2 regions of the Paragemmobacter aquarius genome follow, and region 2 is predicted to be linked to the other one. Evidence: riboswitches for the same ligand, from Rfam matches in the RefSeq annotation. Region 2 holds a riboswitch; the other holds the start of a gene.
The links. A riboswitch is a leader RNA that binds a small molecule or an ion and turns the genes downstream of it on or off. The one in region 2 is predicted to bind thiamine pyrophosphate.

Region 1: it holds a riboswitch for thiamine pyrophosphate, as region 2 does, so the genes downstream of both, thiM (hydroxyethylthiazole kinase) here and thiB (thiamine ABC transporter substrate binding subunit) in region 2, are expected to answer to the same signal.

The regions. Positions count from the first base shown of each region.
Region 1 covers NZ_CP028920.1:144,369-153,268, reverse strand. The annotation lists gene HYN69_RS19980 (CobW family GTP-binding protein) at 1-32, opposite strand, end outside; gene HYN69_RS19975 (metal ABC transporter substrate-binding protein) at 42-1,046, opposite strand; gene HYN69_RS19970 (metal ABC transporter permease) at 1,059-1,922, opposite strand; partial or broken gene aztA (zinc ABC transporter ATP-binding protein AztA) at 1,919-2,660, opposite strand; gene HYN69_RS19960 (Fur family transcriptional regulator) at 2,757-3,143, opposite strand; gene hisI (phosphoribosyl-AMP cyclohydrolase) at 3,151-3,621, opposite strand; gene HYN69_RS19950 (CobW family GTP-binding protein) at 3,687-4,808, shown strand; gene HYN69_RS19945 (DMT family transporter) at 5,057-5,962, shown strand; TPP riboswitch at 5,989-6,083, shown strand; gene thiM (hydroxyethylthiazole kinase) at 6,151-6,936, shown strand; gene thiE (thiamine phosphate synthase) at 6,936-7,544, shown strand; gene thiD (bifunctional hydroxymethylpyrimidine kinase/phosphomethylpyrimidine kinase) at 7,541-8,347, shown strand; gene HYN69_RS19925 (3-oxoacyl-ACP reductase) at 8,344-8,900, shown strand, end outside.
Region 2 covers NZ_CP028918.1:3,404,886-3,413,785, forward strand. The annotation lists gene HYN69_RS16500 (hypothetical protein) at 23-205, shown strand; gene HYN69_RS21235 (peptidoglycan-binding protein) at 276-1,925, shown strand; gene HYN69_RS16515 (thiamine ABC transporter ATP-binding protein) at 1,932-2,624, opposite strand; gene HYN69_RS16520 (thiamine/thiamine pyrophosphate ABC transporter permease ThiP) at 2,608-4,146, opposite strand; gene thiB (thiamine ABC transporter substrate binding subunit) at 4,143-5,138, opposite strand; TPP riboswitch at 5,177-5,279, opposite strand; gene HYN69_RS16530 (GAF domain-containing protein) at 5,319-5,765, opposite strand; gene HYN69_RS16535 (HPP family protein) at 5,799-6,875, opposite strand; gene holA (DNA polymerase III subunit delta) at 6,960-7,985, opposite strand; gene lptE (LPS assembly lipoprotein LptE) at 7,982-8,464, opposite strand; gene leuS (leucine--tRNA ligase) at 8,451-8,900, opposite strand, start outside.

The DNA.
Region 1 (8,900 bases), on a different replicon from region 2:
GTCAGCACGGTCACGGGGGTTTGGGCGTTCATGGGGTTACCTCAGTTGGTCAGCGCAGCGGTCAGCTGCGACAGGTTGTGGCGCATCATGGCAAGGTAGGTGGCGGCGGGGCCTTCAGGACCGGACAGCGCGTCGGAATAGAGCGTGCCGCCGATGGCCGCGCCGGTCTCGGTGGCGATCTGCTCGAGCAGGCGGCGGTCGGCGATGTTCTCGACAAAGACGGCAGCGATGCTCTGCTCACGGATTTGGGTAATCAGGGCCGCCACATCTTGCGCGGATGCTTCCGCTTCTGTGGAAACCCCCTGTGGCGCGACGAAGGTCAGGCCGTAGCCGGCGGCAAGATAGCCGAACGCGTCGTGTGACGTGACCACCGTGCGGCGATCCTCGGGCAGGGCCGCAACGGCCGTGCGGATTTCGGCATCAAGCGCATCAAGCTCCGCGATGTAGGAGGCGGCGTTGGCCTGATAGACGGCTGCACCCTCCGGGTCGACCGATGTAAGGCCTTGGGCAATGTTGCCGACATACAGCGCCACATTGACCGGGCTTTGCCAGGCGTGGGGGTCAAAGGCACCATGGTCATGCCCCTCATGACCGGCCTCATCGCCATGGTCAGCGTGATCGTGCCCATCGTGGCCAGCCCCTTCCGCGTGGTCACCGTGATCATGGCCTTCATGCCCACCTTCTTCCGCGTGCTCTTCTTCGCCAAAGGCGATCGGGCTTACCCCTTCGGACACATTGATCAGGACGGCCGTTGTGCCCGAGGCTTCGATCAGCCGGTCCATCCAACCTTCAAACCCAAGCCCGTTGGCGACGATCACCTGCGCGCCTGCCACCGCCTGCGCATCGGCGGGCGCAGGTTGGAACACATGCGCGTCCCCGTCCGGGCCGACCAGCGTGGTCACCTCGACCCGGTCACCGCCGACATTCGCAACGATGTCGCCGAGGATCGAAAAGGTAGCGATGACGCGCAGCTTGTCTTCGGCCCATGCCGGTGCGGCAAAGGCCAATGCGGCGGCGGAGGCGAGCAGGAGACGGCGAGTAATCATGGGAGTATCCTTTCAGGCTTCAAGATGGGCGCGTGGCCAATAGCGGGCGGCAAGGCTGCCCGAGGGACCGAACGCGAGCGACAGGAGGTAAAGGGTTCCGGCGGCGAGGATGATCGCAGGGCCGGACGGGAGCCCTGCGTGGTAAGAGGCCAACAGTCCGGCGACGGAGGAGACGGCCGCGACCGTGGCGGCGACCGCCAGCATCCCGCCGATGGAACTGGCCCAGAACCGGGCGGCAGCGGCGGGCAGGATCATGATCCCCACGGCCATCAGCGTGCCAAGCGCCTGAAACCCGGCAACAAGGTTCAGGACGACAAGGCCAAGGAACAGGAAATGCACCGGCCCGCTCCACCGGCTGACCGAGGCGAGGAACCGCGGATCGGCGCATTCCAGCACCAGAGGGCGAAAGACCAGCGCCAGCGCGACCAGTGTGAAGGTGGTGATCGCACACAGCAGCATCAGCGCCGCGTCGTCCAGCGCCAGGACCGTACCGAACAGCACATGCATCAGGTCGACGTTCGACCCCTTCAGCGAGACGAGAAGCACGCCCAAGGCCAGCGAGATCAAGTAAAAGGCGGCAAGCGAGGCATCCTCGCGCAGGGCGGTAAAGCGGGCGACGGCCCCGGTCAGGACGGCCACAATCAGCCCCGCCGCCACCCCGCCGATGGTCATCGCGCCCAGGTTCAGCCCGGCCACCAGATAGCCCACCGCCGCCCCGGGCAGGATCGCATGGGCCATGGCATCGCCCGTCAGGCTCATCCGGCGCAAAAGCAGGAACACGCCGACCGGCGTAGCCCCCAGCGAGATCGCAAGGCAGCCCAAGAGCGCCCTCTGCATGAAAGCGAAGTCGGCGAAGGGATCGACCAGCCAGCTCATGCGGCACCCCGTGTGGCAGGGCGGACGCAGACATTGGCACTGTCGTCGAAAGCCTCAGACATCTGGCGAGCGCGGAACAGGTTCTCGGCAGTCAGGACCTTATCCGTCGCCCCATGCGCGACCTTTTCGCGCGCCAGCAGCAGGGTTTCGGGGAAATGCCTGCGCACCGCTTCGATGTCATGCAGAACGGCAAGCACGGTGCGCCCTTCGCCATGCCAGCGCTGCACGACTGCCAGAAGGTCAGCGGCGGTCTTGGTGTCGAGCGCGGTGAAGGGTTCGTCGAGAAGGATCAGGTCGGCATCCTGTAACAGCAGCCGCGCGAACATCACCCGCTGCACCTGACCGCCCGACAAGGCCGAGATCGGGCGTTGGTCAAAGCCAGTCAGGCCCACGGCCGCCAGCGCCTCGGCCACCCGCGCGGCGTCCTTGGCCCCGACCCGACCAAAGGCCCCGACCCGATGCCACAGCCCCATGGCAACAAAGGCCCCGACCGCGATGGGAAAGCTGCGGTCCACCTCGGAGAGTTGCGGCAGGGTAGGCCAGCCGCGCCACCCCCCGGTCGATCCGGCCTTCCAGGGGAACAAGCTCGCCGGTTAGGCCCTTCAGCAGCGTGGATTTCCCCGCGCCATTCGGTCCAACCACGGCAGTCAGGCTGCCCGGGGCCAGGTCAAGGTCAAGGTGATGCACCGCAGGATGCCGGTCATAGCCCAGTGTCAGATCACGGATGCGCAATGCCATGTCAGCCCACCACCAGCCAGAGCCCGACCCACAGGGTGGCGGATAGACCAAGGGCCAGCGTCAGCCGCAGGACCACGCCGGAGAGGAGGAGGTCCTTCATGCCTGGCCCCCGGTGCAATCGCCGCAACGGCCATGCACCTCGATGGTCTGGCGCGCCTCGGCAAAACCCTCAGCGGCGAGGCGCTGATGGAGGCTTTCAAACAGGCTTGGCGCCTCGACGCTGCGCACGGACCCGCAATCGTCGCAGATCGCCACCACCCCCGGCACGGGCGAGGTGACCACGGCCCAAGCGCGCAGCGTTTCGATCCGTTGCACGACACCGGCCTCTTCCAGCCCTTTCAGGGCGCGATAGACTGTGGGAGGGGCCACTGCACCACCTTTGCGCTGCATCCGGCCAAGAAGTTGATAGGCCGTCATCGGGCCATTCGCCCCGCGCAAGAGGGCCAGCACTTCGATCTCATTCGGGGTTAAAGCCGCGCCCATGCCGGCCTCACAGGATCGTCGGGTTCGGCGCATCGCCATAGACCGCGACGGGGTCAAACCGGCGCTCGGTCTCGGTGAACCGCAGCGGACCACCGGCAGCGGGGCCGATAGGCACCTCACGGTAGAAGCAGGACCGATAGCCGACATGGCACGACGCGCCAGAGCCTGCGACGGTAACCTCCAGCCACATTGCATCCTGATCGTCGTCGATCCGCATCCTGACCACAGTCTGAGTCAGGCCCGAGGTCGCGCCCTTGTGCCAGACCGCTTGCCTTGTGCGGCTGAAGTAATGCGCCTCGCACGTCTCGATGGTCAGCCGCAACGCCTGTTCGTTCATCCAGCCCAGCATCAGCACGGTGCCGTCCGCGGCATCGGTCGTCACGCAGGGCATGAGGCCATCCGCCGGAAAGCGCGGGGCGAGGGCCAGGCCTTCTTCGACATCGAGGACAGACGGGCGGGGGGCGAAAGTAACGGTCATTCTGGCTTGCTTTCAGGGGATCGATGGCAGATATACGTTATAGTATAACATAGCACAAGTCGAAGATGTCCCGAATTCCCCTGACCCTGATCACCGGCTATCTTGGCGCCGGAAAGACCACGCTTCTCAATGCGCTCCTGCGCGATGCCTCGGCAGGCCGCATCGCCGTTGTCGTCAACGAGTTCGGCGATGTGGGTCTTGACCATGACCTGATCGTCGAGACGACCGAAGAAACGGTGCTTCTCTCCTCCGGCTGTATGTGCTGCACGGTGCGCGGCGATCTGGTGCAGGCGCTGGAAAGCCTGTTCGAAAAGCGCAGCGCCGGGAAACTGGCGTTCGACCGGATCGTGATCGAGACCACTGGCCTCGCCGATCCCGCGCCGATCCTGCACACGCTGATCGTGACGCCCGGTCTGGGGGCGACGCTGCGGATGGATGGGGTGGTCACAGTCTGCGATGCCGCGCATGGCCCTGCCACGCTGGATGCCGGGTTCGAAAGTGTTCAGCAGGTCGCCATGGCCGATGTGCTGGTTCTGTCCAAGACCGACCTCGTGACACCATCGCAGGCCGAGCGGTTCCGCGCCCGGCTTGCGGCCCTTGCCCCCGGGGCGCGCATCGTGACCGCTACGCGCGGCGCGGTTCCTTTGACCGAGCTTTTCGGCCATGGGGCCCCCGACATGAACGGTGCGTTGCCGGAAGCCGAAGCCTGGGTGAACGCCCCGGCCTATGCGCTTTCATCCTTGCCGCTTCCGCCATTGGCAAAATCGCTGGCCCCCTTTGCAACCGGCCCAACCCATGGCCTATTCGGGTTGGCCCCGGCCCCGGGGTCAAGCCTGTTGGCCGCCATTGCCCCGGCGGCCCGCCATGACGACCGCATCTCTTCGGTGTCGATGGTCTTTGATGACCCGATCCATCCGATCATGCTGGACATCTGGATGGAAACCTTGATCGCCGCCCGCGGCCCCGACATCTTGCGCCTGAAGGCGGTGATCTGGGCCGACGGCTTCGACACGCCGTTTGTCATCCACGGCGTCCAGCACATCATCGACCCACCCATCCGCCTTGCCCGCTGGTCGGGCGAGGATCGTAAGAGCCGCGTCGTCATCATCGGCCGCGATCTGCCGCGCGAGGCTTTGCTGGACAGCCTGGAAGTGCTGAAGACACGGCCGATGGTGAATGCCCGTTAGAAGGCTGACTGCACCTTCTCGTTAGCGCCAATTTTTTGCGGGCCTACCAGAAGAAGGCTTGTGTCCGGTCTGCGGCACGTCCTTCCGGGCTCAAACCCAGTTTGTGTCTGTCTATGCTGATGGCCTCACCCTTGTCGCAAGTGAGTCAAGCACTGTCGGCACGCGGCGGCCTGTGATCCACTTGAACGATATGTAGTGGGAAACACATGGTCTTGAAAATCTGCGACCGGTCCGGAACAGGAAAACAAATGAGCACAAGCCTTCTGGCCTCGGCCGTCGTTCTTGTAACGGGCGTCATCTGGGGCGTTTATTGGGTGCCCGTCCGGGCCGTGGCCGAACGGGGGCTGGACGGGGCATGGGGAACGGGAGCGATCACGCTGGTCGCATCCATGTTCCTGCTGCCCTTCGTCCTTGCCGACAAACGAGCGCTTTGGGGTAGAAACCGCATTGGCATCGTTTCGGTCATGTTGGGCGGGGCGGCCTTTGCACTGTATTCGATCGGCTTTCTGTACGGCAAGGTGGCACTTGTTGTGCTGCTGTGGTTCTTCAGCCCGGTCTGGAGCGTGCTGATCGCGAAGTACCTACTGCGCCAGCAGGTGCCGCGCCTCCGGCTGGTTGCCATTGCCACCGGTCTTGTAGGCCTGTTCATCATGCTGGGAGGCGATGGTGATATCCCGCTGCCCGGCGATCTGGGCGAATGGATGGCCTTTGTCGGGGGCCTTGTCTGGGCCTTTGCCACGGCGGGGATGCGGAACAAATCCGACGTCAGGCCGCTGCCGTCGGCGTTCCTGTTCGCCATAGGCGCCGCCCTGACCTCGCTTGTTGCCGCGCCCGTGCTGGAGCCGTTTCCTGCGATTGCCGCGCCGGATCTGGCGGTCGTTGCTGGGGCGGTTCTGGTGACGGCGGCGCTGTGGTGGGTAATCTCGATTGCAGGGCTGATGTGGGCGGCGGTGAGACTTGACCCCGCACGCGTCGGCATCCTTTTAATGACCGAAGTGGTTTTCGGTGCAGTAACCGCTGCAGTTTTTGCAGGCGAGATTCTGTCGCCCACCGAGATAGCCGGCGGTGCATTGGTCATCATGTGTGGCATCCTTGAGGTCTGGCCGACGAAATCAGACACAGGGCATGCTCTGCCAGACAGGCCACAGACTTGACTTTGTCTGCAAATATTTGTGTCTAAGCAGCGCGACAGGGGCGTCCGGGCAACCGGGCTGAGAAGCACCCTTTGAACCTGAACCAGATAATGCTGGCGTAGGGAGTCTGCGGTGGGTGTCCCCTTTGGCCGTATTTTGGCCATCCCCGACGCCACCTCTGGCCCCGTTGCGCGCGGCCGGAGAATAGAATGGACAACCTCGGCACCACCCTTGCCACCCTGCGCAGCACCGCGCCGCTGGTGCAGTGCATCACCAATTTCGTCGCAATGAACGTGTCAGCCAATGTGCTGCTGGCCGTGGGGGCGTCGCCCGCGATGGTCCATGCGCGCGAGGAGGTGGCAGAGTTTGCAGGCCTTGCGCAGGCGCTGTGCGTCAACATCGGCACGCTGGACCCGGCATGGGCCGAGGCGATGGAGATGGCCGTACAGGTGATGATCGCTTCGGGCCGTCCTTGGGTGCTGGACCCGGTGGGCGTGGGCGCGACGCAGTTTCGCCGGGATGTTTGCGCTCGGCTGATGGCGCTGCGGCCAACGGTCATTCGCGGCAATGCCTCCGAGATTCTGGCGCTGGCCGGGATGGGTGGCGCGGGGCGCGGGGCCGACAGCGCCGATCCGGTGACAGCGGCCGAGGCCAGCGCGCAAGACCTAGCCTTGCGCACGGGGGCTGTGGTCGCTGTATCGGGGCCGGTCGATTACGTCACCGACGGCGTGCAGGCGTTCCGCGTGGCCAATGGTGACGCGCTGATGCCGCGCGTGACTGCTTTGGGATGTTCGCTGAACGGGGCGATCGCGGCTTTTGCTGTGGGCCAGCCCGCCCTGCCTGCCACCGTGGCGGCGCTGGCCTATTACGGGCTGGCCGGGGAACGGGCGGCAGGTGCCGCTGGCCCCGGCAGTTTTCAGGTGGCGTTTCTGGACGCGCTTTACAGCCTGACGCCGCAGGAGGTGACCGCAGGCGCCAAGGTCAGCCGCGCATGATGGGCCCGATTTATGTGATCACCGATCCGGGTGCCGCCCTGGCCGTGGCCGAACAGGCGCGCGCGGCAGCACGCGGCGGGGCGGCATGGGTGCAATTGCGCGACAAGACGGCGCTGGACGATGATCTGGCGGCGCTGGTGCGGCTGCTGATGCCGGAACTGACGGCGCTTGGGGCGAGGCTGATCGTCAATGACCGGGTCGAGGTGGCACTGGCCACCGGCGCGCACGGCTTGCACATCGGGCAAGGCGACGGCGATGTAGCCCTTATCCGCCAGCGGATGCCTGCGGGGATGATGCTTGGCCTGTCCATCGAGACGGTGGCGCAGGCGCGCGTGATCCCGCCCGGCGTGGATTACATCGGGGCCGGGCCGGTGCGCGCCACGCAAACCAAGCACGACCACGCCACGCCCATCGGCTTTGACGGCTTGGCGCAGATCGTGGCAGAGGCGGGATTGCCGACCTATGCCATCGGCGGGTTGAAGCCGGGCGATGCGGCGGCGGTGCGCGCCGCCGGTGCCTGCGGCATGGCCGTGGTCACGGCTGTGACCCGCGCGCCGGATGCGCAGGCCACCACGCGTGCCTTGTTGTCAGAATGGAGCGTGGCATGATCCCCAACATCCTGTCGATTGCAGGCTCTGACCCGTCGGGCGGGGCCGGGATTCAGGCCGATATCAAGGCGATCTCGGCCAATGGCGGCTATGCCATGGCCGCCCTCACCGCGCTGACCGCGCAGAACACCCAAGGCGTGACTGCCGTGCAGATGATCGCGCCGGATTTCGTGACGGCTCAGGTCGCGGCGATCCGCGCCGATATCCGGGTGGACGCGGTCAAGATCGGGATGCTGGGCACCGCCCCCATCATCGGCGCGGTTGCCGATGCGCTGGCGGGCCTAGAGGCGCCAATCGTGCTGGATCCGGTGATGGTGGCCAAAAGCGGCGACCGGCTGTTGCAGGCCGATGCGGTTGCCGCCCTGCGCGCGATGCTGCCGCTGGCATCGGTCATCACACCCAACCTGCCCGAAGCGGCCGATCTGCTGGGCGTGCCCGAGGCCGCAACCCGCAACCAGATGCAGGAACAGGCGCAGGCGCTGCTGGCGCTTGGGGCGCGGGCGGTGCTGCTGAAAGGTGGGCATCTGCCGGGCGGTGATTGCCCCGATCTCCTGGTAAGTACCGATGTCCTCACCTGGCTTACAGGTTCCCGCCACGCCACGCGCAAGACCCATGGCACAGGCTGCACGCTGTCGTCTGCGCTGGCTACGTTTCTGGGGCTTGGCCTGCCCCTGCCCGACGCCGCCGTACGCACAAAGGCCTACGTCGCCGCCGCCATCGCCAACGCCAATGCGCTGACGGTGGGCAGTGGCCACGGCCCGACCCATCACTTCTTCGCCCAATTCAAAGGAACCAACGCATGACCCGTCCCCTGTCTGACCTGACCGTCCTTGTCACCGGCGGTGGCCGTGGCCTTGGTGCCGCCATCGCCCGCGCCTTTCACCGCGAAGGCGCAAGGGTGGCCATCAACTATCGCAACAGCCAGACCGCAGCCGAGACCTTGGCCGCCGAGCTTGGCCCGCGCGCCGCCGCGTTTCGCGCCGATGTGACAGACCCCGCGCAGGTTGCGGCGATGGTGGATCAGATCACTGAGCGTCTGGGGGCCCCGGATGTGCTGGTCCACAATGCGCTGGCTGATTTCGCCTTCAACGGCGATGCGCGGGCGCATCTTGACAGGCTGCAATGGGCCGATATCGCGCGGCAGGCCGAAACGGCGGTGGGTGGCGCGCTGAACTGTCTGGCCGCGATGCGGGCGCATTGTGCAGCGCAAGGCTTTGGCCGGATCATCACCATCGGCACCAACCTGATGCAGAACCCGGTCGTGCCCTATCACGACTACACCGCCGCCAAGGGTGCGCTTCTGGCGCTGACCCGCACGGCGGCCAAGGAACTGGGGCCGCTGGGCATCACGGTGAA
Region 2 (8,900 bases):
GCTTTCGAAAGGAGGCAACGGGATGCGTAAATTGATCGCTTTGGCCTGCGTGATCAGCTGGTCGGGGTTCTGGGCCTTTGGCTACCTCGCGCTGTCCGCCAGGATCGACGACCCGGCCCAGATGGTGACGGCGGGGATTCTTGCCTTTCTCGGCTTCATCACGGGAATGTTCACCTACATGCGGCTGTCGCGTGACATGATCTGATCCGTCCGGCCTGTCGGAACAAAGCGGGCGGGACACGGGTTTCAGTCCGAACCCGCAAAAGGGAAAGCCCATGTATCGCGTCACCCTGACCGCCTTGCTATTGCTAAGCGCAGCGCCCCTTGCCGCGCAGGACCGCGCCGTGATCATCGGAAACGAGAATTATTCCGACGGGGCCGACATAACCGAGGCCGACGCCGCCCTTGACGCAGTCGACCCGCTGCAAGGCGCGGGCTTCACCGTGACAAGCGGCTCTGACATGCAGGCCCCCGAGATGCGCGGCCTGCTGTCGCCCCTGATGCAAGGCACCCCCGAGGAGGGGCGGCTTGTCATTCTTCTGTCGGGCCATTTCGCACAGGCTGCCAATGATAGCTGGTTTCTGGGCGTCGAATCCTCGATGCCCGATCTCGCCACGGTCGACGGTGTCGGGGTTTCGGTCTCCACAGTGCTGGAAATCGCCGCTCAAGCTCCGGGCGGGGCGGTGGTCGTTCTGGGAACCGAACCACGCCGCCTGCCGCTGGGGCCGGGGCTTGACCCCGGCATCGGCACGGTCGCCGTGCCGCAGGGCGTCACGCTGATCCGCGGCGATGCCGCGCGGGTCGCAGATTTCGCGGCGCGCGCCTTGCCCCTGCGCGGGCAATCCATCGCCGCGATGCTCGATGCCAACCCAGACCTGACCGCCGATGGATTCCTGTCCGGTCTCGTCCCGTTCCGTCCCGCCAGCGAAACGGCGGCGGCTGATCCGCTGCCCGGACCTGATGCCGAAGCGGTTTTCTGGGAAAGCACCCAAGCCCAAGGCACGCTCGGCGCCTATGACGCCTATGCCAAACGGTATCCCAAAGGCCGCTACCTGGCCGAAGCACGGGCCGAAATCGCCCGCATCAAGGCCGAACCCCAGCGCGAGGCACGTTCAGCCGAAGAGGCGCTGGCCCTCAGCCGCGACGACAGGCGCGCCATCCAGCGCGGGCTGACGCTTCTGGGCTTTGACACCAAGGGAATCGACGGCGTCTTCGGCGCAGGCTCGCGCACCGCAATCGCAGGCTGGCAACGCAAGAACGGGTACGAAGCATCGGGATTCCTGATGCGCGAACAGATCGTCAAACTGACCGAACAGGCCGATGCACGCTCTGCCGCGCTGGAAGCAGACGCTGCCGAAAAGCAAAGGGCGATCGAGGCCGAAGACCGCGCCTATTGGCAAGACACCGGCGCCGCGGGCGACGAGGCGGGCTTGCGTGCCTATGTCACCCGCTTTCCCGACGGGATTTATGCCGATGTAGCCGCAGAACGCCTGCGCGCCATCGACGCCGCCCGCATGGGCGAGGCCGAGGCGGCAGACCGCGCGGCATGGGATCTGGCATCCCAGGAACAGACCGAGGCATCGTACCGCGAATACCTCCGCAGTTTCCCCGACGGGGCCTTTGCCGCCGAAGCACAAGCCAGCATCGACGCGCTTGGCGCCGAGGCATCGCAGGGCGATCAGGTCGCGGCATGGGAAGCGGGTGAAGCCGCCCTTGGCCTTGGCACCGGCGGACGGCGCGCGATCGAAGGCAGGCTCGATGCCCTGGGTCTGAAACCCGGCAAGGTGGATGGCACCTTCGACGACCGCGCGCGCCGTGCGATCCGGCGCTTTCAGGACTCGCGCGGGATGGAGCCGACCGGCTATCTCGACCAGACCACGACCGTCGCCCTTCTGGCCGGTGCAGTCTTGCGCTTGGGCGACTAGGCTCGGTCAGCCCAGATAATCTGCCAGCGCCTTGGGCGGGTTGGCGAACAGCCGCGCCGTATCCTCGGGTGGCTGCGCGGTTCCGTCGGCAACCAGAATGGTCTGCCCGCCAAGCCGTTGTGCGTCTTTGGGATCATGCGTCACCATCAGCACCGTGGCCCCCGTCGCGTCAGCGACCTCGGCCACCATAGCCAGCATATCGGCCTTGAGCGCAGGCCCCAGCGCCGCAAAGGGTTCATCCAGCAGCAACAAGGGCCGCGCCCGCAACAGCGCCCGCGCCAAGGCAACGCGCCCCGCCTGCCCGCCCGACAACTCGGCAGGCCGCCTATTGCCCAGCTCCGCCAGACCCGTCCGCGCCAAGGCCTGCGCGACCTGCTCTAACTGTTCCGGGGTCGGGCGAAGCCGCGGCGAAAGACCCAACGCAAGGTTCTGCATAATGGTCAGATGCGGGAACAGGTTCTGGTCCTGAAACAGGATCGTCACGGGCCGCTCTCCGGGCGACAGCGACGCAAGGTCTTGCCCCTGCCACAAAACGCGCCCGGCCTCGGGCTGCACAAAACCGGCAATTGCATTCAGCAGCGTCGATTTCCCCGCCCCCGACGGCCCGATGATCGCCACGCGGGCACCCATAGGCACCGAAAAATCGGCCACCAGCCGAAAGCCGGGTTCGGTCAGCACAAGTTTATCGAGTTGCAGCACGGCGTCCCATCCCGTCAAAAAGCGCGAAAAGCGCAAAGCTTGCGGCCACCAGCACCAGCGCCGCCCCTGCCGCCGCATCCATCCGGTAAGCGCCCATCAGACGGTGCACATACAGGGGCAAGGTGGCCCCGCTCTCTCCGGCAAAAAGCGTGATCACGCCCAGATCACCCATCGACAAAGCCGCCGCCACCCCCGCACCAAAGCCCAAGGGGCGCGCCAGACGCGGCAGCGCGACCCAGCGCAACCGCGCCACACCGGTCAGCGCCAAAGACCGCGCCAGCCTGTCGTAATCGGCATGAAGCGCCCGCGCCTCGGGCAGCAGCAACCGGTAAGCATAGGGCAGCGACAACAGCGCGTTGACCATCACGGTCACGGGCAGGGCCACAGCCTCGGGCCGCACAAAAGGCTGCACCGTCAGGAACAGCCCCGTCCCCAGCACCAGCCCCGACACCGCAAGCGGCAAGGTCGCAACCGTGTCGAACAGCCCCGCCCCGCGCGCGCCCCGCGCCACCGCCAGCGCCAGCACCAGCGCGGCCCCCATCGTGACTCCCGTCGATAAAAGCGCAACCGCGACCGACCGGACCAGCGCCGCCCAAAGCCCGGCGGGCAAATCGCCCAATCCGCCAACCCCGCGCCAGACCACCGCGCCAAGCGGCACAAGCAGGAACGCCGCCGCCAGCATCACCGCCAGCGCATCGGCCCCGCGCCTCCACCCCTTTGGCGCGCCAACCCCGATCCGCCGCCCCAAGCCACTGCCGAAACCGGCACGCCCCAGCACGGCCCAGCCCAGCGCCACCGCAACGGCCCCCAGCCCGAACTGGATCACCGCCAGCGCCGCCGCCCGTGCCGGATCATAATCGAACCGCAGCGCCTGATAGATCGCAAGCTCGACCGTGGTCGCCCCCGGCCCGCCGCCCAGCGTCAACGCCACCGCGAAACTGGCAAGGCAAATGGTGAACACCACCACCGCCGCGCCGGGCAGCACCGCTCGCAGCATCGGCCATTCCAGATGCCGGAACTGCGCGGCGGGCGGCATCCCCAGCGATTGCGCCAGCCGGAAGCGTTCGGCCGGAATCGCCTGCCACCCCATCAGCAGCATCCGCGTGACAAGCGGCAGGTTCAGGAACACATGGGCCAGCACCACCCCGTGCAGCCCGTAAATCGACAAAGGCGGCAAACCGGCCAAAGCCAAGCCATCGCTGACAATACTCGACCGTCCAAATACGGCCAACAGGCCGAGCACCGCCACGATCACCGGCAAAAGGAACGGCGCCCCCATCAGCGTGATCAGCACCCCGCGGCCAAGAAAGCGCCGCCGCGCCAGAGCCCGCGCCACGGGCACCGCCAAGGCGCAGGAAATCACCGCCGACAGCGCCGCTTGCAGCACCGTAAAGCGCAGCGCCGCCAGATCGGCAGCCGTGGGCCACAGGCTTCCCGCCCCTGCGCCCACGACACCGGCCATGCCGAGCGTCAGCCCCGCGACAAGGGCGGCGACAGCGGCCGCCCCCGGCGCGTGGCTCATTGCGCGAGCGCCGCTTGCCATTCGGCCAAAGCGCCATCGCGCGCCGCCGCCGCCTCATCCGCCGACATCAGCAGCGATTTGGCAGGGCGGAAGCGATCAAAGCCTTCGGGCAGGCCCCCAGCAGGCGTCACCGCCGGATACATCCAGTTCGTTGTCGCAATGGTCGACTGGAAGGCATCGCTGCCGATAAAGGCAAGGAACCGGTCGGCAAGCGCGGGCTGATCGGTCGCTGCCAGCTTTCCGGCCACCTCGACCTGCATGTAATGGCCCTCGTCGAACACGGCGGCGGCCTTGGTATCATCGCTTTCCGCAATCAGGTGATAGGCAGGCGATGTGGTGTAAGACAGCACCATGTCCGCCTCGCCTTCGGTGAACAACCCGTAAGCTTCCGACCATCCTGGCGTGACGGTGACGATGTTATCCGCAAGTCCGGCCCAGATATCCTTGGCCCTATCGCCGTAAGCCGCCTTGACCCACAGCAAAAGCCCCAGACCGGGCGTCGATGACCGCGGGTCCTGGATGACGATCTTCAGGTCGGATGCGGCAAGCGCCTCGAAGGATGTCGGAACATCGGTTACCTTGGTCTTGTCATAGACCATCGCAAACCACCCCCAGTCATAGGGCACGAAATCGGCATCCTCGAACGGTACGGGCAGCGTATTGGCCCATGTCTGGCCATGCGGCGCGAACAGCCCCGTGGCCCGCGCAGCCGCCGTCAGGCTGGTATCCAGCCCCAGCACCACATCGGCATCTGACGCAGCGCCCTCCATCTGCACCCGCGCCAGCAGTGCCGCGCCATCGCCCGCCGCGACGAACCGCAGGTCGCAGGCGCAATCGGCCTCGAACGCCTTTTCCACCGCAGGGCCGGGGCCCCATTCGGCAACGAAACTGTCATAGGTCAGCACTGTAAGCACAGGGGTTTCAGCCGCAGCGGCACAGGCAAAACCCGTGGCGACAGTGGCAAAACCCAGCGCAAGGATCGAAGTTTTCATGTCTTCCTCCAATTGCGACGGGACAGGTCGGGCTTGGAGGTCTTTCCACGCACCTTCCCTCCGCCGGTATGATCCGGTTCAGGTTCAACGGGTCCGCTTTCGCATCTCAGCCTGACAGGTCAGGCACCCCGAGGTGATGGTGAACATAGGCCATGCCTTGCCAGACGCAAGGGGCCGAAATCAGCCTTGCAGGCCGGAAAACAGCCGATCGCCCAGAACCGCGTCGCGGCTGTCAGCCACAAGCGACAGGTAAGCGGCCAGCCGTTCCGGCGTGAAGTGCAGGGCTTCGGCCAGCAGGTTGACGGTCGCAACGACCGTCCCGCCCGAATCGGCAAGCGGAATGTTCAACGCCGAACCCAGCCCCATCGATGTGATCAGCGCATGGTCGAAGAAATGCTGTTCGAACTCGGCCGGTGTATTGGCCAGAAAATACTGCGCCTGCCGGATGCAATGGTCGAACCACGCGTCATCCAGCATCGGTTTGGTGCCCTGCGCCGGATATTCCACCGGATGCGAGGTATAGGCGCGGCGCGACAGGCCATTGGCGCGGTCAAGGATCGACACGGTGAACAGGCGCGTGCCAAGGGCTTCGCAGTCACGGTGTAGCTGTTCGATAGGGCTTTGCATGGCACGATTAGGCCACGGCGCGGCGGGCAATGTCTAGGGGGTAGCACTTCGCAGACGGGCGGCAAGCAGCGCAATCAGGTCCGACCGCGTGACAAGCCCCGTCAGCCTGCCACCCTCCAAAACCGGCACGGCTTGCTGGTGGCCATCCGCCAACAGATCCATCAGGGTCGCGGCAGTCGTCCCGGGCAAGGCAGTTTCGACCGGCGTGACCAGATCGGCGGCGGTAACCCTGCCATCCGTCAGGCCAAGCAGGGCCGACTGGTCGATCAGCCCCGCGTAATGGCCGCCCTCGCTGACCGGCAGCGTCTTGAAGCGGTGGATGCGGAACACCTGCGCCAGCGTTTTCAAGGGCGTCGTGGGTGGCACGGTGACCAGATCGCGCGACATGATGTCGGCGGCGGTCAAATCGCCCAGATGCTGCGCTGCCGCTTCTGCCTCGGCCGCCGTGATGACGCGGGCAAGATCTTCGACCCCGATGTTCGGCGTCATCCGCAACCGGTCGAGCAGATGGCCAAGTTCGGGCGCGGTCAGCCCAAGACGGCGATCCGGCAGCGCATCCTTGGTGCCATGGGGCGAAGGCGCGGGCTGGCGGAACGGATATTTCCGCCCCGTCAAGGTGTTCCAGCCAATACCCGCGACCACAAGCAGCACCGAACCGGCAAAGACCGGCGTAAAGGCAAAGGCCCACGTCGGCGGCTGCGCCCCGCTCGCCGCGATCACCGTGGCCAGCGCGACCGCTCCGGCAGGCGGGTGGAACGCGCGGGTCACCCCCATCACCGCAATCGCAAGCCCCACGGCAAGCGGGGCCGCGACAAGCGGGTTATCCGTCAGGTGCAGCACCGCGATTGCGGCAAGCGCCGACAGCGTATTGCCCGCAATCGCGCTGAAGGGCTGGGCCAGCGGGCTGTTCGGCACGGCAAAGATCAGGAAGGCCGACGCGCCAAAGGGCGCGATCAGGGTCAGGTGGGCCAGATCGGCCCCACCCGACAGCGCCCACAGGATCAGGTCGCAGACCAGAAGCCCCAGCGCCGCACCGACTGCGGCGCGGGTGACTTCGGCTGCGTGCGGGGCAGCCATGACGGGGCCGAACATACGGATAAATCGGGTCATGGCGGGCCTTTGGTTGCCGGTTCGGTCACTTCTACAAAGCCTGCCCCCGAATGGTAAGGGGGCGCACTCCCTGAAGCCGACACGTCACCCCCGCCGTTGCGACATCATGGCCAGACGGATCAGCGCGCGCTCGATCAATGCCATGGTCGGTGCGCGCGACGTCGACCGAAGCGTCAGATCGGTTTCCACCAGCAGCGTTATCGCATCTTCCAGCTTGCGGCTGCCCCAGTTCGATGCCTGCCGCTGCATCGCGTCCCGCGCCTTGAACGGCACGCCGCGCGCCTTGGCGATGCCCGACGACACCCCGCCCGGATCGGTCACGGCAGTATGTAGCGCGCGGAAATGGCGCATGGCTGCGATGCACAGCGTGACGGCAGCGGTGCCCTGCGCCTCCAGCCTGCGAAACAGCGGCGCGATGTCGTTCTGGCGGCCCTCGGCAACGGCCATGATCAGATCATCCACCTCGGCCTCGACAGTGGCAGGCGCAAGCGTGGCAACCTCCAACGGCGTCAGCGGGCTTGGGTCGCGGTATTTATAAAGCGCGATCTTGTCGAGCGTCTGGCGGAAATCACCGGGGTCCAGCGCACGGGCAAGGTTCGCGAGATCGGTCATCGCCTCGCGGTCGATCGATGTCAGCCCCGCCTTGGCCAGCGCCGCCTCGATCTCTTCGCGGCTGGGCGGATCGTCGTAAAGCCCGGCACAAAAGGCGGCGGGGTGCTTTTCGAACAGCGTCTTGAGCGTCGATTTCGCCGTCAACCCGCCAGCCGTCACGACAATCTGCGCGTCGCCCGCGCGCCATTCCATCAGCGCAGTCTGGATCGTGGCGGTCAGCGTATCGGTCGCATCCTCGACAAAGGCGACACGCGGGCCGGGAAAGAAGCCTTGCGACTTTATCGCATCGAGCAGCGCCGCAGGGTCTTTCCGCAACTCGGCTGCGGCGATCCGCGCAAGCCGCATCTCGCCTTCGCCCTCTGGCCCGATCAGCGCCGCGATCACCTCTTGCCGTTTCAGGGCCACCCGCATCGCATCTGCGCCGAAAATCAGCAGGCCGGTCTTGGCAGGGTCGGGTTTGGCGAAATACCGCGTGGCTTCAATCCCGCGAAGGATCATGGCAACTCGGCGATCAGGCGCGTGACGATGTCATCGGCAAGGATCTGCATCAACCGCGCCGCTGCAGCCTCTTCGGCGGCGATGCCCGCAACGGTCGACCCGGTGGCCGACCACGAGGTGAAATTCCGCACCGTTCCACCGGCAACCCGCGCCTGTGTCGCGCGGTCGGTCAGGGTATAGGCGACACTGCCCTTTAGCTGATAGCGCGTGGTCTCGTTGTCGGGCGTGATGCCCCCGCTGATGCTATAGACCGTCACGCTATAGCCAAGGTCATAGGCCGGCGCGTCGGCAGCGCCAAGACGGGTTTCCAGCCGCGAGGCCAGCGCAAAATCGTTCCGCGTGGCCGGCACCTGCACCGCAACGCGGCCCCGCAGCTTTGTCCCCGCCCCTTCCGGCGCATAGGCGGGCGTAAAGCCGCAGCCTGCAATCAGCAGGGCTGCGAGCAATGACAGGACTGTGCGGCGGTCAGGCAACGACATTGATGATGCGCCCCGGGACGACGATGATCTTCTTCACAGGCGCCCCTGCAAGGAACTTGACCACAGCTTCGTCTGCAAGGGCGAGTTTTTCAACCTCGGATGCAGGCATGCCCGCAGGAACGGTGATTTCCGCCCGCCGCTTGCCGTTGATCTGGATCGGCAGGGTCACCGAATCGTCCACCAGCAGCGCAGGGTCGGCCTTTGGCCAAGCGGCCTGCGCCACAAGGCCAGCGCCGCCCAGCATATGCCAGACTTCCTCGGCAAGGTGCGGCGTCATCGGCTGCATCAACTGCGCCATGGTCAGCATCGCCCCCCGTTTCGCCGCCACGCCAGCGCCCGAACGCGACAGCGTGTTGGTGAATTCGTAAAGCTTGGCGATGGCCTTGTTAAAGGCGAAGCCGTCGATCCCGCGCGTCACCTCGTCCACCGCCTTGGC